2 regions of the Bacillus sp. JZ39 genome follow, and region 2 is predicted to be linked to the other one. Evidence: a T-box and tRNA genes for the amino acid it is inferred to sense, from the RefSeq annotation. Region 2 holds a T-box; the other holds one or more tRNA genes.

Region 1 (15,073 bases), 1.5 Mb from region 2:
CGATTTCCTGCACATGGCTTATATCATGGCTCAATCTCAGCTTGATCTCACCCGAATTTAATAACCCCGATACATCAACACAGCCTGTGACATGGAACATTTCTGTTTCACAATCACCTATTACGCTAAGCTTCCCTTTCACATCGCAGGATTCTCCAGTCATATTCCCGCCAATTTCAGTCTGGCCTTTCAGATTGAATCGATCAAATTGAAGTGAGCCGCTGACTTTCATTGTCCCATATATATTGATTTTGCCGGCTGTCAGATCGCCTTTACATTCACTTTCTCCGAGCACACGCAGCCGCTCAGTCTCTGCTTTTCCGAGAAAAAGGCCCGTTCCGTATATGCGGCAGCCTACAGCAGACAGCCCTTCTCCAACTACACCTTCTCCTTTGATGCTGACATTATGATACGCGCCTCCTGCGGCATGCCCAGCGCCATATAATTTTAAATTTCCCAGTTTTGTTGTCTCCATTACGATCCTCCTTACAACTTTGTGGATGTTTCAACCGACGCGCTTGGATCACAGGTATAGTCCCCACTGTATTCGACGGTTTCAATCTGGCAATCCGGGCCGATGACCACTTTATTTCCGCGCACGGTTTTCGCCTTTGTATTTGTCAATTCAATCACGTCACCTTCGATCAGCTCTGCTGTTAGAACAGGCTGCGGCATCAATCTGAGCAATGTCAGCATTCCTTTTCTGCAGGTCACTTGAAGATGGCGGCAGCCGATCTCCCGCACATAGCTTTCCCCTGCAGAAAGCTTAATGATCACCTGGTCTGCATTTAAAAGCCCGCTGATTTTGCATTTCCCTTCTGATTGAAAGGTTTCTGTTTCACAATCTGCTTCCATGACAGCTTTTCCGCTAATGTCAATGCCATCAGCCTTGACAGTGCCGCCAAATGTTGATGATCCAGCGATTTTCAATTGTTTTGCAGATACCTCTCCTTGAATAAAACCAGTGCCATTCATCCGGATAGATTCTGCTTCAACGTCTCCATGTATCTTTCCTGAACCGCTGATGGTTACCGCTTTCGCTTTGACGCTGCCGTCGGCTTTTCCGTTTCCATTAAAAGAAAAAGTGTCACACTCCACGTCCCCGGCCACTGTCCCGCTGCCATTAATCTCAACAGATTGAAATGTTCCTCCCTTTGAACTTCCTGACCCGTTTATCACCAGCTTTTCCACTACATCCATTGATGGCCCTCCTGCATAAATGTTGTTTTTAATTCCTCTGAAGCTTTTAATAAATCTACCCGTTCCACAACCTTTACGGATGATTCAAACAAAATGCTGTCCGCCGCAGCCGCTATAAAACAAGTTGTGACACCGAGCTTGCGGAGCACAATCAGCTCCGTCTGTTTTTCAATCTCTTCAGTATCATGCTTCTTTAATACCTCTGCAGCCATTTTTGCTTCTGCAAGGCTGACATTTCCAGACTGCAGCAGGCCCTCAAGCACAAACAGCGAAAGCAAATCGCTGGATGAAAAAACCGGACTTCCTCCGTCTTCTGAATAGGCTTCAAGAGCAGGCCTTGAAACCAAACCTTTATGAAGCAATTCATCAGCGGTCATGCTGACATCCTTCATTTTCGGCGACAGCATTTCCCTCATTTCATCCAAAGACAAATTTTCTTTCATCTTTTGAATCATTGATATACGTTTTAAAATCTCCTCTCTCGGAAAAAACGTCTCTTGCCCTGTAAATGTGGATTTACGAATAAACCATTCCTCAGGTATTAAGTTTTTCCGCTTCCATCGATACAGCTGACCGTATGAAATCGATGTTCTTTCAAGTAATTCTTTTTTAGAGATTAATTGTTCTTCCATAAGTCCAGCTCCTTTGATGGGTACATTGTAACATAACACTGTTACGTTGTTAAGCCCAAAAACGAAACAAAGCATTTCAACATCCGCAAAAAAACCCGCCCATCATCGATGAGCGGGTTTTTTCACTATTTTAAATCACGGTAATTTTGCTGGCGCAGCGCTTCATAAACAAGAATCGCGGCAGTATTGGACAGATTTAACGATCTGACGTGCTCTGTCATCGGAAGACGCAGGCAGCGGTCCATATTATTTTGAATTAAATCTTTTGGCAAACCGCTTGTTTCTCTTCCGAACACGAAGAAATAATCCTCGTCAAGATCAGTGTAATCAAATGATGTATGAGGCTGCTGGCCAAATTTTGTAATAAAGAAAAACTTGCCTTTTTTATATGCCTCAAACAATTCTTCTAACGAATCATGATACACAACGTTAACAAACTCCCAATAATCGAGTCCGGCACGCTTCAGCATTTTATCATCCGTTGAAAAGCCGAGCGGACGAATCAGGTGTAGCGTTGTATTGGTTGCTGCACAAGTACGTGCAATATTCCCTGTGTTAGCGGGAATTTCTGGTTGATATAAAACGACATGTAATGCCACAATGTTCACCTCTGTTTTTCTTATCCGCCCATCATTATAACATTAATTACTCTTTTGTCGTATCATCAACGATATGAAAAAAGGCATATCGTATTGACGGCGTGTATGCCGTAGAATCCTCATATGACCAATACCTCATCCGGCTGTCATAGGTCTGGGCGTTGACAAGCGGCATATTGCCTTTGTCCTTTGCCACGACAATCGTTGTATGATTAAACCGGCCGTCTCCTTCGAAGTCATAGCAAATCACATCGCCCGGCATCAGTTCTTCCGCTGATTTCACCCGCACCGCACGCAGTCCGGCCTTTGAATTCGACAAATACATTTTCATAGAGTGAGCCACCGTCCAGCTGTAGCTCCATGAGCTTTGTTTCATCCACCAGCCTGATCCCCTGTTCGGATGACCGCGCATCGGCGCGCCTCCTGCATGAAGACACTGAGAAATAAAATTTGTACAGTTATCGCTGAAATTTTTATAAGCAGGATTGCGCTTGTTCCAAAATTTCTCGGCATATTGGACAGCGCCGAGACGATCGTATTGAAAAGCCCTGCCAAACGCTTCTCTTTCCTCTTCAGCTTCAGAATAGTCAATAATACTGGTCCCTTCATGAAATCCAGCCGGCTTTTTCGCAATTTCCTGATCACTAATCAAAATGTGATCATACAGGAAAGCCATTCGCTCCTCTATGTGCTCTTCTATATACAAGCTGTCATCTTGTTCCTTACACACGTATTCGTAATGGATGGTATACGAAAGGCAGGTCGTTCCGTCATCCTCAACCCGCACATGATTAATCACGGCCTTTGCTTTCGCTTTTATGATGTCAACTTTACGTTTTTCCAGAAGCTTTTTCTTACGCTCCATGACTTTAAGGTCTCCGACTTGAGACTCCTGTCTCATAGCATGCCCGTTAACCAGAAAGCCCAGCCGCTCCTCCGCTAATTGTTCTAAAATGTGCTTCAAGCTCACCCCACCCGCCATACTTTTTTATAGAGAAAAAACACTTGGATGATCTCAAGTGTTTTTTCCTTCTGCTCTATACGTATGTCAGGACAAGCCTTGTTTAGTCATGCCTGAAGCTTTTAGCAACTCAATTCCTTTTTCAATTTCCAGCTTTGCCTCTTCATCCTTCTCTTTTTCCAGCGCTTTTTCAAGCTCTTCCGCGTATGCGGGGTCTCCGATTTTTCCGATTGCCCATGCGGCTGTCCCCCTGATGACAGGACGCGGATCCTTATGCATCAGTTCCGCCAATTCAGGCAGTGCGGAAGCATCCTTAAAATGCGCTAGCGCGAGAATGGCGTTTCGCTGAATCGGTTTTTTCCCGCGCCAAGAACCTGAGACATGCCCGAATTTCTCCTTAAATTCCCGATTGCTGATGGTCAAAAGCGGCTTCAATAACGGTTTGGCAATCTCAGGATCAGGCTCCATTTCCGGATGAAGATGAAAATCCTTCCCTTTATTGAGAGGGCATACCGTTTGGCACGTATCGCACCCGTACAGGCGGTTTCCGATTTTTGTCCGGAATTCATCAGGTAAAAATCCTTTTGTCTGGGTTAGAAAAGAGATGCAGCGCTGCGCATTAAGCTGCCCGGGATTAACCAGGGCTCCCGTCGGACAGGCATCCAAGCATTTCGTGCAGGACCCGCACATATCTTCAATCGGCACATCAGGCTCAAAAGGGATATTTGTGATCATTTCCGCCAAATACACATAAGAGCCATACTCGGGTGTTGTGATCATACAGTTTTTCGCACTGAATCCAATTCCGGCACGTTCCGCAACGGCGCGATCAGACAATTCACCTGTATCAACCATTGACTTCGTTCTGATATCCTCATGCTTGCTTTTTAGAAAATCCTCCAGCAGATCAAGCTTTTCCCTCAACACATCATGATAGTCTTTTCCCCAGGAAGCTCTGCAAAAAATGCCCCTGCGCTCAGTTCTCGTGCTTCTCGGCGCATCCTTCATTCTGGAAGGATATGCGAGAGCAATTGCAACTATAGATTTCGCTTTCGGCAAAAGAAGCTTCGGCGTCACCCTTTTTTCGATATCCGGCTCTTCAAAGCCGGAGAGATAGCCGAGTGATTCTTGAAGAATCAAACGGTCTTTTAAACTGTCAAAAGTATCAGCGGTCGTAAAACCAATCTTGTCCACGCCAATGCTTTTCGCGTATTCAATTAATTCTTCTTTGAGCTGATAAACGTTCATGTTTTGCACAGCCTCCTTTCTTTGTGATAAAACGATACAGCGTTTATAATAGGTTGATATCACGTAACTGGAGTGAATGCTAGTGAATATCAAACTTGATTCTGTTATTACTGAACGTGCGGCCGGCTTACATGCAGCTGCTGTCATTTATGAGAATATCGAAGTCGGCTCCTCACCGCAAATGCTGAAAGGCAGACTCCGCCTGTTTCAAGAATCCTTGTTTTTCGACTATGCGGACGGCGGTATATCCGATGAATCCTTCGTCAAGGAATGGCAGGAACTCTTTAAACAGCTTAACCCTTCATTTGAGGGAGAAACAACCCCAATGGAGGACATGCTGGTCCCGATATCCAAGGAACAATTCATGGAAAGTAAAGACTCGGCCCATGACACAATCGATTTTTTCGCATTAAAATATTCTCTGCCTATTATGATTTATGATGCCGGAAAGCTTCATGAGCCGGTCCGGATCTCATTGGGAGAAAAAGAAAACATATTGCTTTTCTCTGATGAAAACGGTATTTTTGGCGATTTCAAAAACAGCGTCAACCACTATCCCGTTTCAAACGAGACTAAGAATATGCTGCAAATCATTTTTTTCCCGCCATCGATTGAGAAAAGCAGCTCTGTTAACCTCTTATCATCATTAACGAAAATGTTTGAACAAATTCACGGCGGCACCCATACAGTACATTGGCTTACGTAAAAGAACACGAATACCGTGTTCTTTTTTACATAAAAAAACGCAATACTTCGTTTATCTGAGAAACGAAACACTGCGTTAATAACGTATGTATGGAGCGGGTGATGAGAATCGAACTCACGACATCAGCTTGGAAGGCTGAGGTTTTACCACTAAACTACACCCGCATTTGTGGTTGTCAGCAACAGTACCGCTCTGACTTTTTTTATATTACATGTTTATTTATTTTTCGTCAAGGGAATATAAAAATTTTGTCGAAAAAAAGTTATCTTTTTGTAAAGTTGTTAAGTTCCATTTACATAATGTTAAGTATACTATACAATATAATCAATCGAGATTGTGAAGGGGACAGACGTCATGATGAAAAATAAAGTAAAAGAGCTGAGGGCACGCTTCGGCTATTCTCAGGAAAAACTCGGAGAAACGGTCGGCGTCACAAGACAGACTGTGGCTGCTATCGAAAAAGGCGATTATGTTCCCTCACTGCTGTTAGCACTGAAAATCTGCAAAGCCTTCTCCATGAAAATGGAGGATGTCTTTTGGTTAGAGGAGGAAAACTAAGATGAGCATGAAAACAAAAGCAGCTTTTCACCTTGTGTTATTTGGCCTTGCATGCTGGACGCTGATTGCATACTTTGAAGCCTCAGAAGGCATAGCATCTTTTTTCGGCACAAAGAGCGGCGGGATGGTATTTGAATTAAACCTCACCCCCTTTATTCTGTTTGTTGCGGCGTCTGCGGTTTATTTGTACTTACAGAAAAAAAGCCGCCCTGCCAGAAAGCAGCTTCTTCTGCCTGATGAGTTTGAAGAGCAGGATGAAAGAGAGCAGATGATGACGGCAAAAGCATGTCGCGCGTCATATATCGCTGTCTACTTCTCGCTGCCTGCCGCAGCGGTTCTTCTCATTTTTTATCCGCTATTTCAATCGCGTATTCCGTTTTTCCCTATTATTATTGTGTTTATCATCATGATCATCCAGCACCTTTCCTACGTCATCTCTTTCAAGAAAAACGAAAAAAACTCCGGCGCGCTGTAATCGGCCGGATTTTTTTCTTACCAGCTTGCTTTTTTCACACCGGGAATCTGGCCTTTATGGGCCAGCTCCCTGAAAGCGATTCTGGACATTTTAAACTTCCTCATATATGCTCTCGGGCGCCCCGTTACCATGCAGCGGTTGTGAAGCCTTCCCGGTGCTGAATCTCTTGGCAGCTTGCTGAGTGCCTCGTAATCTCCTTTTTCCTTCAACTCGCGTCTAATACCAGCGTATTGCTCAACAAGCTGTTGGCGTTTTAACTCTTTTGCCACTTTTGATTTTTTAGCCAAGTCACATAGCCTCCCTTTAAATCGAAATTGTTACGATTTAAAATGTATCATGCACCATTCAAAAAAGCAAGCATACCGCTTTGTAAAACAGACGGCTTGAAGCCGCCCACTCTAATGATGCAATTCCACATAATACAGTAACGCATCTTGATGCTTAATGAGCTCTTTTTTATGTTCAGAGGTGTGCATTGTCTCGTCAGTCCCTCTAATACTGCTGCCGATCAAAGCAGGCTTCTCGAAAGTAATCGGTTCCGGCGATGAAATATTCTGAGTCATTTCCTGTGTTGTGCTATCGTCGCGTTTCACCGATGAATCAGCCGCTATATTTCCCTGTTTATCCACAATGCCAAAATGAAGGGTGGTATGTTTATTCTTTCCTTCCCCCTCTTCATTCTCAAAATAAACAAATTGTATGGTATCGGGTTTTTCCTCTGAATAATCTGCACGAACCGGTCCAAACCTCTCAACAAGCTTTCCCTTTTGATAATGTTCGATGTACATGTCAGCTGAAGAAATACCTTCACCGATATTGACGGCTTCGGCAGTGAATGCCTGTGAAGCTGCGACATCCATTCTGTTTTTTTCAAGATCTGATATGTCCGCCGCTTTGATTTCCATCTGTTTTGAATGTCCGCATGCAGACAGCATAGCTATGAGGCAAATGACTGCCGCGCTTCTCAATGTTTTCAGAAAAAAAGCCCCCTTTTTTTGAATATCATACCATGTTCGGGGGGCTGTATTTTAGTTAAACTCATGCATTTTTCTCTTTGACAAAATAAGTGTTTCCTACCGCTTCTCCCCTTTTGTTCTGAAGCTTTCTCGTCCGATCATTTTCAAACGGCAAAAGCGGAAATACAAGCTCTGCAAAATAATACGCTTCTTCTAAATGCGGATAGCCGGAGAATATAAACGATTCTATGCCGAGTGCCTGGTACTCCGCTATCCGGTCGGCAATCGTCTGCGGATCACCGACAAGAGCTGTTCCTGCCCCTCCTCTGACCAGGCCGATCCCCGCCCACAGATTCGGGCTGATTTCAAGCTTCGTCCGATCGCCTTGATGAAGGACGGCCATCCGCTGCTGGCCTGAAGAGTCGTAACGGCTCAAAGCTGCCTGCGCTTTGGCAATGGTGTCATCATCCAAGTGGCTGATCAAGCGCTCTGCCGCTTCCCATGCCTCTTGTTCAGTTTCACGGGCAATGACATGCAGCCTAATGCCAAATCGAACGGATCTCCCTTCTTTTGCCGCTTGCTTTTTGACTCTTTCTATCTTTTCTTTTACTTGTTCAGGCGGCTCACCCCATGTCAAGTACACGTCTGTATGCTTTGCGGCAGCTTCAATCCCAGCCTGTGACGAACCACCGAAATAGATGGGCGGATGCGGCTCTTGCTGCGGCGGGAAAAGCAGATTGCTGTTTTCCACTTTTATATGCTTTCCTTCATAGGAAACCGTTTCTCCCTGCAAAAGGCTCCGCCAAACGGTTAAAAATTCGTCTGTTGCTTCATAGCGCTCATCATGGCTGATAAACAGGCCATCGCCTGCCAGCTCATACGGATCGCCCCCAGCCACAACGTTGATCAGCAGCCGGCCGTCTGAAATGCGGTCTAGGGTGGACGTCATTCTGGCTGCCAGAGAAGGCTGCATTAAACCAGGTCTTACCGCGACTAAAAACTTTAAGTCCTTTGTTTCTCCTGCCAGTGCCGACGCTGTAAGCCACGGGTCCTCGCACGATCTTCCCGTCGGCAGAAGAACTCCTGTATATCCCAGCCTGTCTGCCGCCTGCGCGACTTGTTTAAAGTAAAGATGATCCGCAGTCCGTCCATCACTTTCAGATCCTAAATATCTCGCGTCTCCATGAGTCGGTATAAACCAAAGAATTTCCATATTCATCTCCCCTTATATCTTTTATCCTTCGTAGCTGTTTCTCCACTTTAACAGCTTTCGTTCAAGCAGCCTGACGAAGGAATCCGTCAGCTTTCCAACCACTGCAAAAATGATAATCCCTGCAAAGACTTTATTCGTTTGTGAAAACTGTCTCGCATCCATGATCATATAGCCGACTCCCGAGCTTGAGCCCATCAGCTCTGCCACAACGAGCCCGAGCCATGCAATGCCGAGCGATAAGCGAATGCCTAGCAATATATTGGGCAGGGCTGCCGGCAATATCACTTTGGATATCTGCTGATGCCATTTAAATTCAAGCACCCGGGCGACTTCAAACAGCTTCGCGTCAACCCCGCGGATGCCGTTAAACGTATTGATATAGACAGGAAAGAAGGCACCGAGCGCAATCAGCAAAATTTTAGATACTTCGTCAAATCCGAACCATAAAATAAACAGCGGCGTGACGGCCAGATGAGGTACGGTTCTAAGCATTTGCAACGACGGATCAAGATACAGCTCCGTCCGTTTGGAAAATCCGGCCAAAATCCCGATCATCAATCCAAGCCCCGCGCCAAGCAAAAAACCAAGCGCCGCCCGATAAATGCTGATTTGCAGATGGCCGAACAGTTCGCCGGACAAAATAAGCTCCTTAAAGGTCAGAACAATCGTAACAGGTGTAGGCAGCACTGTAGCGGACACAACCCCCAGCCCGCCGATGACCTGCCAGATGGCAATGATGACAGCGGGCAGTAAAAGCCCCTTCATCCAGCCGTATCTCTTCCTTCCGGGCTTTTTTCGCACCGCTTCCGCATTCGTTTTGGGCAGCGAGCCCGCAGCCTCTGCTTTCATCATTGATCACCTCCTGAGGAATGTTCCTTTAATGCTTTTTTGATAAAAGTGTTATCGACAACATCCTTCACATCAATCTTCTTATCTATCGCCTTTGTTCGAAATTGAAAATCTGCTGTTTCCTGCTGCGCTTTCACAATGTCGTCACTGATGACCTCATTCAGAGGTTCAGTATTTTTCAGCACATTTTCGACGACCTTTTTATCGAGATCTTTAATGTCAGAATACAAGTCCGCTGCTTCATCCAGATGTTCCTTTTGCCATACAACGGCTTTATTAAACACCTTCAGAAAACGGACCACTTCGTCTGGATGCTCTTCTGAAAACTTTGTTCTTACTAAAGTAAAACCCGGTGAATATAAATCTGTGCTTTCTCCGTTCACAAGGATTTTTGCTCCGTGTTTCATTGTTTCTAAGGACAAGTACGGCTCCCAAATGGACCAGGCATCAACAGATCCGTTTTCAAATGCGGAAGCTGCTTCATCAGGCTGAAGCTGAATAATTGTCACATCATTAGCTGACAACCCCACTTGATCAAGCGCTTTATACAAAAAATCAAACCCGCTGCTGCCTTTAGCGACTGCAATTTTCTTCCCCTTTAAGTCCTTAACGTCTTGAATGCCGCTGTTTCGATTGACAAGGATGCCGTTTGCTTTCAAGCCGTCCTGAGACAAACCGATTTCTTTAAAGTCAATGCCTGCCGCCTGTCCAGCGATCACAGGCGAATTACCGACTTGAGAAAAATCAAGTTTGTCTGCCGCAAGGCCTTCAAATTGGGGCGGACCGCTTTGAAACTCCACCCATTTCACTTTGATGCCTTCTTTTTCAAATGCATCTTCGAACCAGCCTTTTTCTTTTGCGATCAAAAGCGGGCTTAAGCTTTGCTGAATACCAATACGAATTTCCTTCAATTGTTTGTGGTCACCGCTGGCTCCATTTGCTCCACAGCCTGCGAGCAGAAAAATAACGGCAACCAATACAATGAGTCCTTTTTTCATTTCCGCTTCCGCCCTTTCTATATCCCTGATCCTTCTGCGTACTCCAAATCTTCTGTTTTCTCGAATTCCGACAGCACTCTCTGTCTGATCGCTTGGAAATCCGGAGTCGTCCGGTTCCGCGGATACGCCAGGTGAATGGGCATCAGCTTATGGATTTTCCCCGGTTTGGCCTTAAGGATCGCAAGCTCATTTCCTAAATAAACAGATTCATCTATATCATGAGTCACGAGAATCATCGTTGTTTTTTTCCTCCTCCATATATCCAGCAGCACGTCCTGCAGGTGTTTTCTTGTAAAAGCGTCGAGTGCACCAAACGGTTCATCTAAAAGCAGCACCTCAGGCTCCCGCAGAAGGGCCCGGGCGATGGCTACTCTTTGTGACATGCCGCCTGACAGCTCGCGCGGATATGCTTTTTCCGATCCTTTCAATCTGACAATCTCGATCAGTTCATCCACCTTTTGTTTGACTTTTGGGTCCTTCAAATTCAAGTCGGCTGCAATATTCTGCTCAACAGTCAGCCAAGGAAAGAGGCGGTGTTCCTGAAAAATAAATCCTTGCTGAATACCCGGAGCTGTTACGCTGCGGCCGTTAATTTCCACACTCCCGTCATATTCAGAATCAAGCCCTGCAATAATCTTTAACAGGGTGCTTTTTCCACACCCGCTCGGTCCGATAAGCGTTAGAAATTCGCCTGGTGCGATTGATAATTCTATGTTCTCTAAGACCGTGTTTTTGCGGCCCTCTTGAACAAATGCCTTTTCTTTGATGCTGATGGTCACAGCCACTTTTATCCCTCTCTTTCTGCCAACCCTGCCTTCAAAAAAACAAAAAGGCCCCCATCTCTGTTCTTGTAGAGATGAGAGCCTTCGGCGGTCCGATCAGCTGCCCAATTGTTTTTTTGTTTGAATAACATGTTAATTCAAATTATTCCGATATGTCAACTCTTTTTTAAATACGATTTTTGATATCCTTGTTTATCACTTACTCTGCTTGTTTCGCAAATAGAGAAGGAAAAATTATTTCTCCAAAAATTATTAAGTGTCATAAAAAGCTGTTACAACAAGGTTTTTCAACAATTTCGATACTAGATATCGATTAATAGAGATAACTATTTTATAATAATTATAAAATAATATTGACTTTTTACTTAGAGATGATATTATGTTCTTATAAATTCCAAGAGGTGATAACATGAGTTCAAATAAACTGACAACTAGCTGGGGCGCTCCGGTTGGAGATAATCAAAACTCAATGACTGCCGGTTCTCGCGGACCAACTTTAATTCAAGATGTACATTTACTCGAAAAATTGGCCCATTTCAACCGAGAACGTGTTCCTGAACGTGTTGTTCACGCCAAAGGAGCAGGCGCACACGGATATTTTGAAGTGACAAACGACGTAACAAAATACACGAAAGCCGCTTTCCTTTCTGAAGTCGGCAAACGCACACCGTTGTTCATCCGTTTCTCAACAGTTGCCGGTGAACTTGGCTCTGCTGACACAGTTCGCGATCCGCGCGGATTTGCTGTTAAATTTTATACTGAAGAAGGAAACTACGACATCGTCGGCAACAATACGCCTGTATTCTTTATCCGCGATGCGATTAAGTTCCCTGATTTTATCCATACACAAAAAAGAGATCCAAAAACACATCTAAAAAACCCTACGGCTGTATGGGATTTCTGGTCACTTTCACCAGAGTCACTTCACCAAGTGACAATCCTGATGTCTGACCGCGGAATTCCTGCAACACTTCGCCACATGCACGGCTTCGGAAGCCATACATTCAAATGGACAAATGCCGAAGGTGAAGGCGTATGGATTAAATATCACTTTAAAACAGAACAAGGCGTGAAAAACCTTGATGTCAATACGGCAGCAAAAATTGCCGGTGAAAACCCTGATTACCATACAGAAGACCTTTTCAACGCAATCGAAAACGGTGATTATCCTGCATGGAAACTATATGTGCAAATCATGCCTTTAGAAGATGCAAATACGTATCGTTTCGATCCGTTTGATGTCACAAAAGTTTGGTCTCAAAAAGACTACCCGTTAATCGAGGTCGGACGCATGGTTCTAGACAGAAATCCGGAAAACTACTTTGCAGAGGTAGAACAAGCGACATTTTCACCTGGAACACTCGTGCCTGGTATTGATGTTTCTCCTGATAAAATGCTTCAAGGCCGACTTTTTGCTTATCATGATGCACACCGCTACCGTGTCGGTGCAAACCATCAAGCGCTGCCAATCAACCGCGCACGCAACAAAGTAAACAATTATCAGCGTGATGGGCAAATGCGTTTTGATGATAACGGCGGCGGATCTGTGTATTACGAGCCTAACAGCTTCGGCGGTCCGAAAGAGTCACCTGAAGATAAGCAAGCAGCATATCCGGTACAAGGTATCGCTGACAGCGTAAGCTACGATCACAACGATCACTACACTCAAGCCGGTGATCTGTATCGTTTAATGAGTGAAGATGAACGTACCCGCCTTGTTGAAAATATCGTTAATGCTATGAAGCCGGTAGAAAAAGAAGAAATCAAGCTGCGCCAAATCGAGCACTTCTACAAAGCGGATCCTGAATACGGAAAACGCGTGGCAGAAGGCCTTGGATTGCCGATTAAAAAAGATGCTTAATGTAGAAATGCAAAAACCCGCTGTAGTCAGCGGGTTTTTTTATATTTAGTTACACATTGCGTATGCTTCTCATCAATCTTCATATAAATTTCTTCCATGAGTTCCGCGCTGTTTATAATCTCTCGTTTGTTTTTTTCAATCAGCAGCTCAAGCGGCAAAATCTGATTCCCGTAGGTTTTTCGCTTCCTGAATCGTTTTCTCCCCTTTTCTTTTTTGACTCCCATCAATAATCCCTCCTTTTTCATACAAAAAAGGCCCTTATCTAAAAGATAAGAGCCTTCGGTGTCCCGATCAGCGCGATAAATTTGAAAAATTTGTACTGACCATGTTAATTCATACAATACCGACCTGTCAACTATTTTTTGAGGGTATTGATACTATATCAGATTGCATCCCCGCTTTTTCCTTATACATTCTTATCCCCTGACGCATAAGCTAGAGAAACTAGAATACGAGAGAAAGAGATGTGGGTGTGTGGAAAAGACAAAATTGACCGGACGTATCGTGACACGGGATGATCCGGACTTTCGAGTTAAACGATGGGAGACTACGTAAATTGGCCAGATATCAAAATCAGAAACTGGCCAAGAACATATTACGGCGAAAACGTTGAACGACTCCGCCGTGTCAAAACGAAATATGATCCAGAAAATGTTTTCCGCTTTGAACAGAGTATTCCTCCGCTTCGACGCTCTCTGTTTTTCTAAAAAAATGAAGATGGAGCATTCTCCATCTTCATCTTATTTATTGATATAAATTGCTTCCCGTATCGACAAACTCTTTTGCTTTTTCTTTTAATCCTTTATTTATGGCTTCTGCTTCACTGAGATCGTTTTTCTTCGCATAATCCCGAATATCCTGTGAAATTCTCATGCTGCAAAATTTCGGACCGCACATGGAACAAAAGTGAGCGGTTTTTGCTCCTTCAGCAGGCAGGGTTTCATCATGGTATTCAAGGGCTCTCTCCGGATCAAGAGATAAATTAAACTGATCCCGCCAGCGGAATTCAAAACGGGCTTTCGATAACGCATCATCCCGGATTTGCGCTCCGGGATGCCCTTTTGCAAGGTCCGCAGCGTGCGCAGCGATCTTATATGTAATGACTCCTTCACGAACATCATCACGGTTTGGCAGCCCCAAATGCTCCTTCGGCGTTACATAACAAAGCATTGCTGTCCCATACCAACCGATCATCGCCGCTCCGATCGCTGAAGTAATATGGTCATATCCCGGCGCAATATCCGTTGTCAACGGCCCCAATGTGTAAAAAGGCGCTTCTTTACAAATGTCCATTTGTTTATCGACGTTCTCTTTGATTTTATGCATCGGAACATGTCCAGGACCCTCAATCATCACCTGAACATCATGCTTCCAGGCAATTTGCGTCAGCTCTCCAAGCGTCTCTAATTCAGCAAACTGCGCTTCGTCATTGGCATCAGCAATTGATCCGGGACGCAAACCATCCCCAAGTGAGAAAGCAATATCATACATTTTCATAATCTCACATATTTCTTCAAAATGTGTGTATAAAAAGCTTTCTTGATGATGAGCCAGACACCACTGCGCCATAATCGCTCCCCCGCGTGACACAATACCAGTTGTCCGTTTGGCAGTCAGCGGTACATACCTAAGCAAAACACCCGCGTGAATCGTAAAATAATCCACTCCCTGCTCTGCCTGCTCGATTAGCGTATCACGATAAATCTCCCACGTTAAATCCTCCGCTACGCCGTTTACTTTTTCAAGCGCCTGATAAATCGGAACAGTTCCCACAGGCACGGGGCAATTGCGGATAATCCATTCACGCGTCGTATGAATATCTTTTCCGGTAGAGAGATCCATCATCGTATCCGCTCCCCAGCGGATGGCCCACGTCATTTTTTCCACTTCTTCTTCAATGGATGACGTAACCGCTGAATTCCCGATATTCGCATTAATCTTCACATGAAAATTCCGGCCGATAATCATTGGCTCACTTTCAGGGTGATTAATGTTTGAAGGAATAATCGCCCGGCCGCTGGCTACCTCGTCTCTG
Region 2 (15,073 bases):
CCGGGTGTCGGCCTCCCTGGAACGGCTGGACTCATTGCGTTATTGCTGTTCTTTTACGGGCATCTTGCAGCCGGTCTTGCCGGGTATGAGACGGTTCTCCTCTTTATAGCAGGGGTGATTCTCATTCTGCTTGAGATTTTTCTTCCCGGAGGAATCATTGGATTACTGGGCTTGGGAGCGATTATTGCGAGCCTGTTTTTAGCTGCGGGGAGCTTCACTGTCATGGCGGTTTCTCTCTTGATCGCCTCAGCTGTTTCGATTACAGCGTTTATTTTACTGACAAGGGTGTTGGGAAAACGTATGAAATTCTTTAAGAAATTGATATTAAATGATTCTACAAATACGGAGAGCGGCTACGTTTCAAATCAAACGCGAACGGACTTAATAGGAAAAGTGGGTATAACCTTTACACCGCTGCGTCCTTCCGGTACCGTGATTATTGATGATGAACGCCTTGACGTTGTTTCGGAGGGATCGTTTACAGAAAAAGATAAAAAAGTAAAAGTGATTAAAGTAGAAGGCTCACGCATTGTTGTGAGAGAAATTTAAATAGAAACGAGGAGAAGTTATATGGATCCGTCAACACTTATGATTCTGGCAATTGTCGCAGTAGCGATCATTGTTTTGGCAGTATTTTTTACATTTGTGCCTGTAATGCTTTGGATTTCAGCTTTGGCAGCCGGAGTGAAAATCAGCATTTTCACTCTAGTTGGGATGAGGCTTCGCCGCGTCATTCCGAATCGGGTTGTTAACCCGCTGATTAAAGCGCATAAAGCGGGACTTAATGTTGGAACAAACCAGCTTGAAAGCCACTATCTGGCTGGAGGTAATGTTGACAGAGTCGTCAACGCGCTTATCGCCGCTCAGCGAGCTAACATTGAACTTACATTCGAGCGCTGTGCTGCCATTGATCTTGCAGGCCGGGACGTGTTGGAAGCTGTTCAAATGAGCGTTAATCCTAAGGTGATTGAAACACCATTCATAGCCGGTGTCGCAATGGACGGGATTGAAGTCAAAGCGAAAGCGAGAATCACAGTAAGAGCGAATATCGAGCGCCTCGTTGGGGGAGCAGGGGAAGAAACCATTGTAGCTCGTGTAGGTGAGGGGATCGTTTCTACAATCGGTTCATCTGATAATCATAAAAAAGTGCTTGAAAACCCTGACATGATTTCTCAGACAGTCCTTGGAAAAGGATTGGACTCAGGAACTGCGTTTGAAATTCTCTCAATTGATATTGCAGATGTAGATATCGGCAAAAACATCGGTGCAATTTTACAAACCGATCAGGCCGAGGCTGATAAAAACATCGCGCAGGCAAAAGCGGAAGAACGACGTGCGATGGCTGTCGCTCAAGAACAGGAAATGCGTGCCCGCGTAGAAGAAATGCGCGCGAAAGTGGTAGAAGCCGAGGCGGAAGTGCCGCTTGCGATGGCAGAAGCTTTGCGTGAAGGGAATATTGGCGTCATGGATTACATGAATATCAAGAACATCGATGCTGACACAGAAATGCGTGATTCATTCGGCAAGCTGACGAAAGACCCTTCGGATGAAGACCGCAAATCATAATCTCTCTAAGAAGGGAGAACGCTGATGGAAGATTTACTGACCAATCCGCTTATTATTGCAGCGATCATCGGAATCATTTCTGCGATTTTCGGCAAAAAGAGCAAAGAAGAAAAGCAAAACAGCCAAAAAAGAAAAAAACCTCAACACGTGCAATCTGCTTCTCCTCAAAAGAAGCAGTCAAAAGAAGATGCCCCTGCACCTATCCCTAACCGTATGGAACAGGCAAGACGGGAAGCGGAAGAAAGACGCAGGGAAACAGCAAGAAACCTGAAAGGGCTGGAACGAGATCTTGCTGCTGCCAAACAAAAAACAGTATACACAAAACAAAAAATGCTTCAGGTGAATAAGGACACCGTCGTACAGGGGATCGTTCTAGGAGAGGTGTTCGGGCCTCCACGGGCGAAAAAACCTCACCGTACGATGCGCTCAGCCCGTAAAAATTAAAGTGTTAGAACCTCCTTTCAAATCATACATATGAGATGAAAGGGGGTTCTTTTTGTATGGGGCAAAGAAAGAATCGTATGAAAGCTTGGCTGACAAGAGCATTGGAAATTCCCCCGGACGTTATGATGGATCTGCCGAGGATTACAATGGTTGGCAGACTTCATATCTACATAGAAAACCACAGAGGCCTTTTGCTTTTCAGTGAGAATGAAGTGAGGCTGATGCTGAAGCAGGGCCAGTGCATCATATCTGGTAAAAATTTTGTCATCAAGGCGATTCTTCCGGAAGAGATACTTTTGGAGGGTACGATTGATGTCGTTCGATATGTTGAGTCATAAAGCCGAGGGGGAAATGTTGTGAAAAATAAATGGCTGTCTTTTTTTTCGGGTAAGGTCCAGCTTGAATTGACGGGAAGAGGGATTGAGCGGCTCCTTAATGAATGCACAAGACAGGGGATTCCGGTCTTTCATGTCAAAAAAAAGAAAGAAGCCGTATCGTTATATATACAGCTTCAGGATGTACATGCCTTTCGGCGGGTGAGAAGTAAATTTAAATGTAAAGCCCGATTTATCAATCGGAAGGGATTTCCCTTCCTGTTGCTGAAATCAAAGCTGAATATAGGGTTTACGATCGGTTTTGCGATTTTTTTCATCCTTTTGTTTTTGCTGTCCAATATGGTGTGGAAAATTGATGTGACAGGCGCTAAGCCTGAAACAGAACATCAAATGAGGCAGCATCTTAATGAAATCGGCGTCAAAAAGGGCCGTCTGCAGTTTTTAATGATGTCGCCCGAAAAAATACAGAAATCATTAACCAATGGAATAGACAATATCACTTGGGTCGGAGTTGATCTGAAGGGGACGACCATTCACATGAAAGTTGTGGAGAAAAATGAGCCCGAAAAAGAAAAGTATGTTAGCCCGCGCAATATTGTCGCCAAAAAGAAAGCAACCATTACGAGAATGTTTGTGCAAAAAGGACAGCCCATGGCCGCCATACACGATCATGTTGAAAAGGGGCAGCTGCTTGTTTCGGGACTGATCGGCAGCGAAGACCATCAGCAGGAAGTCGCCTCAAAAGCAGAAATTTACGGAGAAACCTGGTATAGATCAGAAGTGACAGTCCCGCTTGAAACATTATTTAACGTTTATACGGGCAAAGTAAGGACAAAGCACAAGCTTTCTTTTGGTTCTTTGGCAATCCCGATCTGGGGGATGACGTTTAAAAAAGAGGAATTGAAGCATCCAAAAACAGAACAAGAAAAGCATTCGCTTCATTTTCTCGGATTTAAGCTCCCTGTATCCTATGTCAAAGAGCAAACGAGAGAAAGTGAAGAGGCTTTGCGAAAATATACGAAAGAAGAAGCAGTTCAAGAAGGCATTAAATTGGGTAAACAGGATGTAGAGGATAAAATAGGCGAAAACGGCGAGGTGAAAAGTGAAAAAGTTTTGCACCAGACTGTTGAGAATGGTAAAGTAAAGTTGATTATTCTCTACCAAGTTATAGAAGATATCGTTCAAACCACACCTATTGTCAGGGAGACTGAAGAATGACAGAACATTTACTTGCGATGAATCAAAAACTGAAAAACCCGGACGAGGCGCTTTCACTCTTCGGGAACCAAGATTCTTTTTTGAAATTGATGGAGAAAGATCTGAATGTAAATATCATTACGCGCGGCGAGACGATTTATGTTTCAGGCGATGATGAATCGTTTCAGATTGCAGACAGGCTGCTGGGATCGCTCCTCGCTTTAATTCGCAAGGGGATAGAGATCTCTGAACGTGATGTGATTTACGCCATCAAAATGGCAAAGAAGAATGAACTTGAATACTTTGAAAGCATGTATGAAGAAGAAATTACAAAAAACGCAAAAGGCAAATCAATCCGTGTAAAAACAATGGGACAGCGGGAATACGTGGCCGCTATGAAGCGGAATGACCTTGTATTCGGCATTGGTCCGGCGGGAACCGGGAAAACGTACCTGGCTGTCGTAAAAGCAGTCCATGCTTTAAAAAACGGACATATCAAAAAAATCATTTTAACAAGACCTGCCGTGGAAGCCGGTGAAAGCCTCGGTTTTCTCCCAGGTGACCTAAAAGAAAAAGTAGATCCTTATTTGCGCCCGCTGTATGACGCTCTCCATGATGTGCTTGGGGCAGATCATACAGAACGTCTGATGGAAAGAGGCATCATTGAAATTGCTCCGCTCGCATATATGAGGGGACGGACGCTCGATGATGCTTATGTTATACTTGATGAAGCACAGAATACCACGCCTGCTCAAATGAAAATGTTTTTGACGAGACTGGGTTTTGGCTCTAAAATGATCATTACAGGTGACGTTAGCCAAATTGATCTGCCGAAAGGCGTCAAATCGGGACTTGCAGTAGCGAAGGAGATGCTAAAAGGAATAGACGGCATTTCTATGATTGAGCTGGACCAGACAGACGTGGTCAGACATCCGCTTGTTGCGAAAATTATTGAAGCATACGATAAGCAAAATTAATGCTGAATGACCCGATCGCGCGTTATCGGGTCATTTTTATGATTGCTTGTGGGCTTGATGTTTCAAGAGGAGGTTCTTGTGTTGAAAAAGAAGGCTAAGACCAAAAGCAGCTCAAAAAAATGGAGCAATTTTAAAAATGCCCGCTCCATGCATGTACTGCTGTATCTTCTGCTGGCTGCCATTATGTTTGCTTTGCTCTTTGTACATGTTAAGCCGGAAACACTTGATTTAGACCTGTTTTCAGTCAGCGACAAGACCATTTACGCTCCGGCAACCGTGGAAGATCAAAAAGCCACAGAGGAAAAAAAGCAAGCCGCTGAAGACGCGGTTGAAGATCAATATACATTAAAAAAAGAATACACAGATAATCGGATAGACCTAGTGTCATCAATATTCGACAGTATTAGTGAAGTGAAAAAATCATCGGAAGAAGGCAGCAAATCACCATCGGAAAAATCAATGGTCAAATCCGTAAAGGATAAATTGACGTCAGATGTGAATGATTCCATATCCGAGGATTCCATCAAGACATTGCTGAAAGCAGACAGTGAAGACTTTTCTTTTGTCAGAGATACGGTCATTACCGCAGTAAATACGGTCATGAGCAGTGAAATCCCTTCGGATAAACTATCTGATGCAAAGGATAAGGTAGAAAAAGAGCTAAAGAGCAATTCTATTCCGTCTAAATACTTGGGAGCCGCGACAGAAATCGGGCGTTTTGCTATTATTCCGAATTACGTCTTCGATCCGAAAGCAACAGAGGCAAAACGGCAGGAAGCCTCAGATAATGTCCAGCAGGTTCAAATCAAACAGGGACAAGTGCTCGTGGAAGAAAATGACCTCATTGATCGGGAAGTGTACAGGAAACTTGAGCTGACCGGGTTATTAAATAACTCAAATCTCTTTAAACCGATCAGCGGGCTATTGATTATGATCGGACTTTTCATTGCAACACTTGTATATTATTTTGAAAAACAGAAACAAAATCTGAAGTTTAAAAATAAATCCATTCTGTTATTCTCGATTATCACAACACTTTTGCTTGTGATCATGGAGGTTGTCAGTTTGTTTCAGAAGATGGAGTATAATAATATCGGCTATCTGGTCCCCATTGCGGCCGGCGCCATCTTAATCAAACTGCTGATGAATGAACGCATTGCCATATTGGGAAGTATCATTCTTGCGATTTGCGGAAGTATGATGTTTAATCAGGGTGTGACAGGAACATTCAATTATGTCATAGGGATTTATTATTTGATCAGCGGCATTTCAGGTGTATTATTTTTAGGAAAACACAATGCAAGATCAAAGATTTTGCAGACCGGACTTTTCGTGGCGTTTATTAATATGGTTGTCGTTTTATCCTTATTATTGATCCAGAACACTGCGTTGTCGGGTCTTGAAATCGGCACGTTAATGCTCATGGGGGTTGTGTCGGGGTTTGCTTCATCTGTATTGATCATCGGCCTGATGCCGTTTTTTGAGACGGGCTTTGGCATTTTATCCACCATGAGGCTGCTTGAGCTGTCTAATCCTAACCATCCGCTATTGCGCAAAATACTGACAGAAACACCAGGTACATATCATCACAGTGTAATGGTTGCCAATTTATCAGAGGCAGCCTGTGAAGCGGTTGGGGCTAATGGTTTGCTTGCAAGAGTCGGCGCATATTATCACGATCTCGGAAAAACAAAGCGCCCGCAATATTTTATTGAAAACCAAATGAATATTGACAATCCGCATGACAAGCTGTCACCTCAGTTGAGTAAAAATATTATTATCTCGCATACGACAGACGGTGCGAATATGCTGAGAAGCTATAAATTTCCGAAAGAGCTTGTCGATATTGCTGAGCAGCATCATGGAACCTCGCTTTTAAAGTTTTTTTACTATAAAGCGAAGGAAAAAGGCGACCAGATTACAGAGGAAGAGTTCCGTTATCCGGGGCCGAAGCCGCAGTCAAAGGAAGCCGCAATTATATCAGTGGCCGACAGTGTTGAGGCGGCCGTCAGATCTATGCATAATCCAAATCCTGAACGAATTGAAAAGCTTGTCCGGGGTATTATATCCGATAAGCTTCAGGACGGACAGTTCAGCGAATGCGATTTGACATTTAAAGAGCTGGATACAATCGCAAAAACGCTCTGTGCAACATTAAAAGGAATTTTCCACTCCCGGATTGAATATCCGGAGGCTACTAAGAAGGTGAAATAGATGAGTTTACTGATTGATATCGTTGATGAAACGGGAAGCGTCTCAGAAGAGATGCTCAAAGAAGTAGAAAATCTGCTTCAATTTGCTGCTGAGCGTGAAGGCGTTCAAGACCAGGCTGAAGTTTCTGTCACGATTGTTTCCAATGATGACATACATCAGATTAACAAAGAATACCGGGGAAAGGATGCTCCGACAGATGTCATCTCATTTGCTCTTGAAGAAGAGGGAGAAGGCGAGATCGAAATCGTGGGCGCCGAAATGCCTCCGGTTTTAGGTGATATTATCATCAGTGCCGATCGCACAAGAGAGCAGGCAGAGGAGTATAATCATTCTTTTAAAAGAGAGCTCGGATTTCTAGCTGTACACGGATTTCTGCACCTTTTAGGATATGACCATATGACGAAAGAGGAAGAAGAGGAGATGTTTACTAAGCAAAAGGAATTGCTGGACGCTTATGGACTCAAAAGATCATAGAAATGAGCTGAAGCGGTTCTTCAAAAGCTTCGTGCATGCAGGCCGGGGCATCTGGGAAACAGCGCGGACGGAGCGGAATTTCCAATTTCATGCCGCAGCCGCCTGCGCTGTTCTCATTTGCGGCTTCCTTGTAGAGCTCAGCATGATTGAGTGGATGATTATATTCCTTTTGATCGGCGGTATGTTTTCGCTTGAGCTTTTAAATACAGCCATTGAACATACGGTTGATTTAATAACTGACAAACATCACCCTCTTGCTAAAGCGGCCAAGGACGCTGCCGCCGGGGCTGTTTGCGTTTTTGCCGTGATTTCGTGTATCATTGGTTTACTTATTTTTTTGCCAAAGCTGTAATGGCTGAAAATTCTTACATTTATTTTACATTTTTAGAAATGGGCGTGAAAAAAAGCGCGCGATTATGTAAAATATAAAGTGATAGCGGTACCATTATAGGTAAGAGAGGAATGTACACATGAACAGACAAGAATTAATAACAGAAGCTTTAAAAGCGCGTGATATGGCATATGCGCCGTATTCCAAATTCCAAGTAGGAGCCGCTCTTCTTACCAAGGATGGAAAAGTGTACAGAGGCTGCAACATTGAGAACGCGGCATACAGCATGTGCAATTGCGCCGAGCGTACCGCTTTATTTAAAGCTGTTTCTGAAGGGGATACAGAGTTTCAGATGCTGGCCGTTGCGGCTGACACCCCTGGACCAGTATCTCCGTGCGGAGCCTGCCGCCAGGTGATTTCTGAGCTTTGCACAAAAGACGTTATTGTCGTACTGACTAATTTACAAGGACAAATAAAAGAAATGACTGTGGAAGAATTATTGCCAGGCGCATTTTCATCGGAGGATTTACATGACGAACGAAAGCTTTAAATCAGGATTTGTATCCATTATTGGAAGACCAAACGTAGGAAAATCTACATTTTTGAACAGAGTCATTGGACAAAAAATCGCGATCATGAGCGATAAGCCCCAAACGACGAGAAACAAGGTGCAAGGAGTACTGACGACAGGCACATCACAAACCATTTTTATTGACACACCAGGGATTCATAAACCTAAGCATAAGCTTGGGGACTTTATGATGAAAGTGGCGCAAAATACATTAAAAGAAGTCGATTTGATCTTGTTTATGATCAATGCTGAGGAAGGCTACGGGAAGGGCGACGAATTCATCATTGAGAAATTGCAGACGATGTCTACGCCTGTATTCTTAATCGTAAACAAAATCGATAAAATTCATCCCGACCAATTGCTTCTGCTAATTGACGAATACCGCAAACGTTATCCTTTTAAGGAAATTGTTCCGATTTCTGCTTTAGAAGGAAATAACATCGAAACCTTGCTCGCTCAGATTGAAGCGTATTTGCCGGAAGGGCCGCAATTCTATCCGAGTGACCAGGTAACTGACCACCCTGAGCGATTTATCATTTCTGAATTAATCAGGGAAAAGGTGCTGCATTTGACGAGAGAAGAAATCCCGCACAGCATTGCGGTGGCCATCGAATCCATCAAAGGGCAGGACAACGGTTCTGTACACGTAGCGGCAACGATTGTGGTCGAGCGGGATTCTCAGAAAGGCATCGTGATCGGTAAAAAAGGAAGCCTTCTAAAAGAGGTTGGAAAAAGAGCGAGAGCGGATATTGAAGCACTATTGGGCTCCCGTGTCTACCTTGAATTGTGGGTGAAAGTGCAGAAGGACTGGCGTAATAAAATGTCCCAGCTTCGCGATTTTGGCTTTAAAGAGGACGAATATTAATCTCTTCCCGTGTGTGTCATTATCTCACAGGAACAGGGATACATTAGCAAATTTTGTTTAACATGAAATGGAGGACATCTGGTCAAGATAAAGGTAAGAATTTGGAGTTTAGGTAAGCTAGTTTAACTACAGAAAGGTGGGTTTCTTGTGTTGAATTTTACCTGGAACGTATTTTCTCAAACAGGAAATGTTGATACGTATCTTCTTTTTAAAGAACTGGAAAAAGAGAACATGGAAAGACCCGAAGAACTAGAAGATGAGCTAGCCCGATTTGATTATCCAATTTTATAAACCTCTTGGCCGCTCCTGCTTGAGGAAGGTGCGGAAATGCTGACAAAATGTGAAGGAATCGTTCTTCGCACAAATGATTACGGAGAGACGAATAAAATCGTAACATTACTGACAAGAGAACACGGAAAAATAGGTGTTATGGCACGAGGCGCCAAAAAACCGAACAGCCGTTTATCAGCAGTCAGCCAGCCCTTTTTGTATGGTTCTTTCTTAATGCAAAAAACATCGGGCCTCGGAACGCTTCAGCAGGGGGAAATGATCCTCAGCATGAGAGGCATCAGGGAAGACTTGTTTTTAACAGCATATGCTGCCTATATTGCTGAGTTAGTCGACAGAGGTACTGAAGAAAAAAAGCCAAACCCTTATTTATTTGAATTCATATTAGAATCATTAAAACAGCTGAATGAAGGAACAGATCCGGATGTTATCACCTTCATTGTTCAAATGAAGATGCTCGGTGTCATGGGCCTGTATCCTGAGCTAAATCATTGTGTTCATTGTAAAAGCCAAGACGGAACCTTTCATTTCTCTGTTCGTGATAATGGTTTTATATGCCACCGCTGTTTTGAAAAAGATCCTTACAGGATACCGATTAAACCGCAAACGGCAAGGCTGTTAAGACTCTTTTACTATTTTGATCTGTCGAGGCTCGGCAATGTGTCCTTAAAAGAGGAAACAAAAGCTGAATTAAAGCAAGTGATTGATTTATATTACGAAGAATATTCGGGATTGTATTTAAAATCAAAGCGCTTTTTAGATCAAATGGAAAGTATGAAACATCTTATGGGTGAAAACAAAAGTTGACATTTGGTCCATCTTTTTATATGATCATTTATTATAAAATATGTTGCAGTGAGAGAAAGAAGTACTTGCGTTTACCTCATGAAAGCGACCTTAGGGCGGTGTAAGCTAAGGATGAGCACGCAACGAAAGGCATTCTTGAGCAATTTTAAAAAAAGAGGCTGGGATTTGGTTCTCAGCAACTAGGGTGGAACCGCGGGAGAACTCTCGTCCCTATGTTTGCGGCTGGCAAGCATAGAGACGGGAGTTTTTTGGTTGCTGCCGCAGTCAACTTATGAAAGAAAAGTGGAGGTGCTTGAAATGAATATTCAAGACATGATTCTAACCTTGCAAAAGCATTGGTCCAGTCAGGGCTGTGTGCTTATGCAGGCTTACGATGTAGAAAAAGGAGCCGGCACGATGAGCCCGTATACATTTTTGCGCAGTATCGGCCCTGAGCCGTGGAAAGTGGCTTATGTAGAGCCTTCCAGACGTCCTGCAGACGGCCGCTACGGGGAGAACCCGAACAGACTGTATCAGCATCATCAGTTCCAGGTCATTATTAAACCGTCACCTGATAACATTCAAGAGCTGTATTTGGATTCCTTGCGTGCTCTTGGAATTGATCCGCTTGAGCACGATATTCGCTTTGTTGAAGACAACTGGGAGAATCCGTCTTTAGGCTGCGCGGGTCTAGGCTGGGAAGTTTGGCTTGACGGAATGGAAATCACACAATTTACGTATTTCCAGCAGGTCGGGGGATTAGAGTGTAAACCCGTTTCTGTAGAGATTACGTATGGAATTGAGCGTCTCGCGTCTTATATCCAGGATAAAGAAAACGTGTTTGACTTGGAATGGACGTCAGGGTTTACAGTAAAAGATTTATTCATGATGGCTGAATATGAGCATTCTGTTTATACGTTTGAAACATCAGACGTCGATATGCTGTTCCAATTGTTCAGCACATATGAAAAAGAAGCGATCAAGCAAATGGACAACGGACTTGTTCATCCAGCATATGACTATGTGCTGAAATGCTCGCACACTTTCAACCTGCTTGATGCCAAAGGTGCGATCTCTGTTACCGAGCGGACGGGCTATATCGCAAGAGTGCGGAATTTAGCTAGAAAAGTAGCAAAAACCTACTATGAGGAACGAGAAAAACTAGGGTTCCCAATGCTTAAAGGGGAGGGTTCTTCTCATGAGTAAACAGGATTTACTTTTAGAGATCGGATTAGAGGAAATGCCGGCGCGCTTTTTGAATGAAAGCATGGTTCAGCTTGGCGACAAGCTGACAGGCTGGCTTAAAGAAAAAAATATTACTCACGGTGAAGTGAAACTCTTCAATACACCGAGACGTCTTGCTGTGTTCGTTAAGGATGTCGCAGAAAAGCAGGATGATATAAAAGAAGAAGCAAAAGGGCCTGCGAAAAAAATTGCCCTTGATGCGGACGGGAACTGGACAAAAGCGGCAATCGGCTTTTCAAAAGGCCAAGGCGCGAATGTGGAAGACCTGTACATTAAAGAAGTAAAAGGCATAGAGTATGTATTCGTGCAAAAATTCCAAGCCGGCCAAGAAACGAAGTCGCTTCTGCCGGAACTGAGCGGTTTAATTACAAGCTTGCATTTCCCGAAAAACATGCGCTGGGGAAATGAAGATTTGCGTTATATCCGACCGATCAAATGGATTGTCGCATTATTTGGACAGGATGTCATTCCATTTTCGATCACAAACGTTGAGTCTGGACGGACAACACAGGGACATCGTTTCCTCGGACATGAAGTGTCAATTGAATCACCTTCAGCTTATGAAGAGCAGCTCAAAGGACAGCATGTTGTTGCTGATCCTAGCGTCCGAAAGCAAATGATTCAATCTCAGCTGGAAGCAATGGCTGCTGAAAACAATTGGAGCATTCCAGTTGACGAAGACCTTCTTGATGAAGTGAATCATTTGGTAGAATACCCGACAGCTCTTTACGGTTCATTTGAATCCGAGTTTCTGTCAATTCCTGAAGAAGTGCTTGTCACGACAATGAAAGAGCATCAGCGCTACTTCCCTGTCAAAGACAAAAACGGTGACCTGCTGCCTCACTTTATCACAGTCCGAAACGGCAACAGCCACGCGATTGAAAATGTGGCCCGAGGCAATGAAAAAGTGCTGCGCGCACGTTTATCTGATGCTTCATTCTTCTACAAAGAAGATCAGAAACTAAACATTGATGCAAATGTGAAGAAGCTTGAAAATATCGTTTTCCATGAAGAGCTTGGTTCTCTTGCTGATAAGGTTAGAAGAGTCACATCAATCGCAGAGAAACTTGCCGTTCGTCTTCAGGCTGATGAAGATACATTAAAACATGTGAAGCGGGCTGCTGAAATTTCTAAATTCGACCTTGTGACGCATATGATATATGAATTCCCTGAACTTCAAGGAATTATGGGCGAAAAGTATGCGAGAATGCTTGGCGAAGATGAAGCTGTGGCGGCGGCAGTTAATGAACATTATATGCCTAGATCAGCGGGCGGAGAAACGCCTTCTACTTTCACCGGAGCTGTTGTAGCAATGGCGGATAAGCTTGACACAATCGCTTCATTCTTCTCTATCGGCGTAATTCCGACCGGTTCCCAGGACCCTTACGGACTGCGCCGCCAAGCAAGCGGTATTGTTGCGATTCTTCTTGACCGCAACTGGGGAATTTCATTTGAAGAGCTGCTTACTTTCGTTCAAACCGATAAAGAAAATGAACTGCTGGATTTCTTCACTCAGCGCTTGAAATATGTCTTGAATGCTGAACAAATCAGACATGACGTCATTGACGCCGTGCTGGAAAGCTCTGAGCTTGAGCCGTACTCTGCGCTGCATAAAGCACAAGTACTGGAGCAAAAGCTTGGTGCACCTGGCTTTAAGGAAACAGCCGAAGCGTTAGGCCGAGTGATCTCTATCAGCAAAAAAGGAGTCCGCGGAGACATTCAGCCTGATCTGTTTGAAAATGAATACGAAGCAAAACTGTTTGATGCCTACCAAACAGCGAAGCAAAATCTGCAGGAAAACTTCAGCAAAAAAGATTATGAGGCGGCGCTTGCTTCACTTGCAGCCTTAAAAGAACCGATCGATGCTTACTTCGATCATACAATGGTTATAGCGGATAATGAGTCATTAAAGGCAAATCGTTTAGCGCAAATGGTAAGCTTGGCGGATGAGATCAAGTCCTTTGCGAATATGAATGCCCTTATTGTAAAATAAAGAGAGAAAAGGCGGTTGCTGTGTGATCGGTAATCGTCTTTTCCCCATTTATAAGTTTTTTGTTTGATTACAAGATATTTACGTTATAATATGGATTATTATTTCTTTACATAGCTATGAAGTGAAAAGGTGGTGAGTACGATCGAACTAAATAAACGGCAAGAACATATTTTGCAGATTGTAAAAGAAAACGGGCCGATTACAGGGGAGCATATTGCAGAAAAGCTGAACCTAACCAGGGCGACATTGCGCCCGGATTTAGCCATACTCACCATGTCAGGATTCCTCGAGGCGCGCCCGAGAGTCGGTTATTTCTATACGGGAAAAACCGGCACGCAGCTTTTGGCGGATAAACTCAAAAAGCTTCAGGTGAAAGACTTTCAATCTATCCCCGTAGTGATTCACGAAAACGTTTCTGTGTACGATGCGATTTGCACCATGTTTTTAGAAGATGTAGGTACTCTGTTTGTGGTGGACCGCGATGCTGTTTTAGTCGGGGTGCTTTCACGAAAAGACTTGCTCAGAGCGAGCATTGGCCAGCAGGAGCTTACATCGGTCCCTGTTCACATCATCATGACAAGGATGCCGAACATTACGGTGTGCAGACGCGAGGATTATGTGATGGACATTGCAAAGCACTTAATAGAAAAACAAATTGATGCACTGCCTGTCATCAAAGACACCGATAAAGGCTTTGAAGTGATCGGCAGAGTGACAAAAACAAATATGACCAAAATACTTGTCAGTTTATCTGAAAATGAAATCCTATAAGATTGCAAACTAACGGGGGGATAATATGAATAACCGCATCATCTATGTTGTATCGGATTCCGTCGGTGAAACGGCTGAATTGGTAGTAAAAGCAGCACTCAGCCAATTTAACGGATCAGCGGATGATACTCATGTAAGAAGAATTCCTTATGTTGAAGATATAGGCACTATCAATGAAGTGATTTCACTTGCAAAGGCAGACGGCGGCATTATCTGTTTTACACTCGTGGTGCCGGAAATCAGAGAATATTTGATAGCCGAAGCGGAAAAAGCAAAAGTTTTATATTATGATATTATCGGCCCGTTGATTGATAAAATGGAAACAGCCTACGGTTTAACAGCGAAATACGAACCGGGGCGGGTGCGCCAGCTTGATGAAGATTATTTCAAAAAAGTGGAGGCCATCGAGTTTGCAGTTAAATACGATGATGGACGTGATCCAAGAGGAATTTTAAAAGCTGATATCGTTTTGATCGGCGTGTCAAGAACGTCTAAAACACCGCTGTCTCAATATCTCGCACACAAACGCCTGAAGGTTGCCAATGTTCCGATTGTACCGGAGGTTGATCCGCCGGAAGAACTCTTTAACGTTGATCCGAAAAAATGCATCGGTTTAAAGATTAGCCCTGATAAACTGAATCATATCAGAAAAGAACGTTTAAAATCACTCGGGCTTAATGATAAAGCGATTTATGCAAATATCAACAGAATCAAAGAGGAACTCGAGTATTTCGAAAAGATTGTGGATCGGATCGGCTGCCAAGTTGTTGATGTTTCAAATAAAGCGGTTGAGGAAACAGCAAATATTATCCATCATCTCAAAACAAAAAACATATAACTCAGGACGCTCTATCCTGGGTTTTTGGCTGTGCCAAAAGGGAATAATGAAAAACAATAGCATCTTTGTGAAGTTTGTATTATAATAAAAAATTGTGATAAAATGATTAATTTTAGGTTTAAGGATCGTGTGATACGAATAAACTATTATGGGTAAGATGTCAAGAATTTCTCCCGGA

The links. The T-box of region 2 lies ahead of glyQ (glycine--tRNA ligase subunit alpha). A T-box ahead of a tRNA ligase gene usually reads a tRNA of that ligase, here a tRNA-Gly.
Region 1: it has a tRNA-Gly gene. The T-box ahead of glyQ (glycine--tRNA ligase subunit alpha) is inferred to sense a tRNA for this amino acid. The anticodon was not compared.

The regions. Positions count from the first base shown of each region.
Region 1 is NZ_CP096389.1:927,692-942,764, reverse strand. It holds gene M1D65_RS04895 (hypothetical protein) at 1-475, opposite strand, end outside; gene M1D65_RS04890 (bactofilin family protein) at 487-1,200, opposite strand; gene M1D65_RS04885 (YhbD family protein) at 1,191-1,832, opposite strand; gene trmL (tRNA (uridine(34)/cytosine(34)/5-carboxymethylaminomethyluridine(34)-2'-O)-methyltransferase TrmL) at 1,958-2,440, opposite strand; gene M1D65_RS04875 (amidase domain-containing protein) at 2,478-3,413, opposite strand; gene queG (tRNA epoxyqueuosine(34) reductase QueG) at 3,480-4,640, opposite strand; gene M1D65_RS04865 (B3/B4 domain-containing protein) at 4,723-5,346, shown strand; tRNA gene M1D65_RS04860 (tRNA-Gly) at 5,437-5,510, opposite strand; gene M1D65_RS04855 (helix-turn-helix transcriptional regulator) at 5,704-5,904, shown strand; gene M1D65_RS04850 (hypothetical protein) at 5,906-6,379, shown strand; gene rpsN (30S ribosomal protein S14) at 6,397-6,666, opposite strand; gene M1D65_RS04840 (hypothetical protein) at 6,778-7,314, opposite strand; gene ssuD (FMNH2-dependent alkanesulfonate monooxygenase) at 7,418-8,548, opposite strand; gene M1D65_RS04830 (ABC transporter permease) at 8,570-9,400, opposite strand; gene M1D65_RS04825 (aliphatic sulfonate ABC transporter substrate-binding protein) at 9,397-10,395, opposite strand; gene M1D65_RS04820 (ABC transporter ATP-binding protein) at 10,413-11,180, opposite strand; gene katA (catalase KatA) at 11,587-13,038, shown strand; gene senS (transcriptional regulator SenS) at 13,065-13,262, opposite strand; partial or broken gene M1D65_RS04805 (BBE domain-containing protein) at 13,575-13,745, shown strand; gene thiC (phosphomethylpyrimidine synthase ThiC) at 13,783-15,073, opposite strand, start outside.
Region 2 is NZ_CP096389.1:2,421,695-2,436,767, reverse strand. It holds gene M1D65_RS12495 (NfeD family protein) at 1-549, shown strand, start outside; gene floA (flotillin-like protein FloA) at 571-1,566, shown strand; gene M1D65_RS12485 (hypothetical protein) at 1,591-2,010, shown strand; gene yqfC (sporulation protein YqfC) at 2,067-2,348, shown strand; gene yqfD (sporulation protein YqfD) at 2,367-3,563, shown strand; gene M1D65_RS12470 (PhoH family protein) at 3,560-4,519, shown strand; gene pgpH (cyclic-di-AMP phosphodiesterase PgpH) at 4,598-6,733, shown strand; gene ybeY (rRNA maturation RNase YbeY) at 6,734-7,207, shown strand; gene M1D65_RS12455 (diacylglycerol kinase family protein) at 7,188-7,559, shown strand; gene M1D65_RS12450 (cytidine deaminase) at 7,678-8,088, shown strand; gene era (GTPase Era) at 8,069-8,974, shown strand; gene M1D65_RS12440 (YqzL family protein) at 9,122-9,265, shown strand; gene recO (DNA repair protein RecO) at 9,302-10,069, shown strand; T-box leader at 10,109-10,284, shown strand; gene glyQ (glycine--tRNA ligase subunit alpha) at 10,367-11,254, shown strand; gene glyS (glycine--tRNA ligase subunit beta) at 11,247-13,286, shown strand; gene ccpN (transcriptional regulator CcpN) at 13,419-14,057, shown strand; gene M1D65_RS12415 (pyruvate, water dikinase regulatory protein) at 14,083-14,895, shown strand.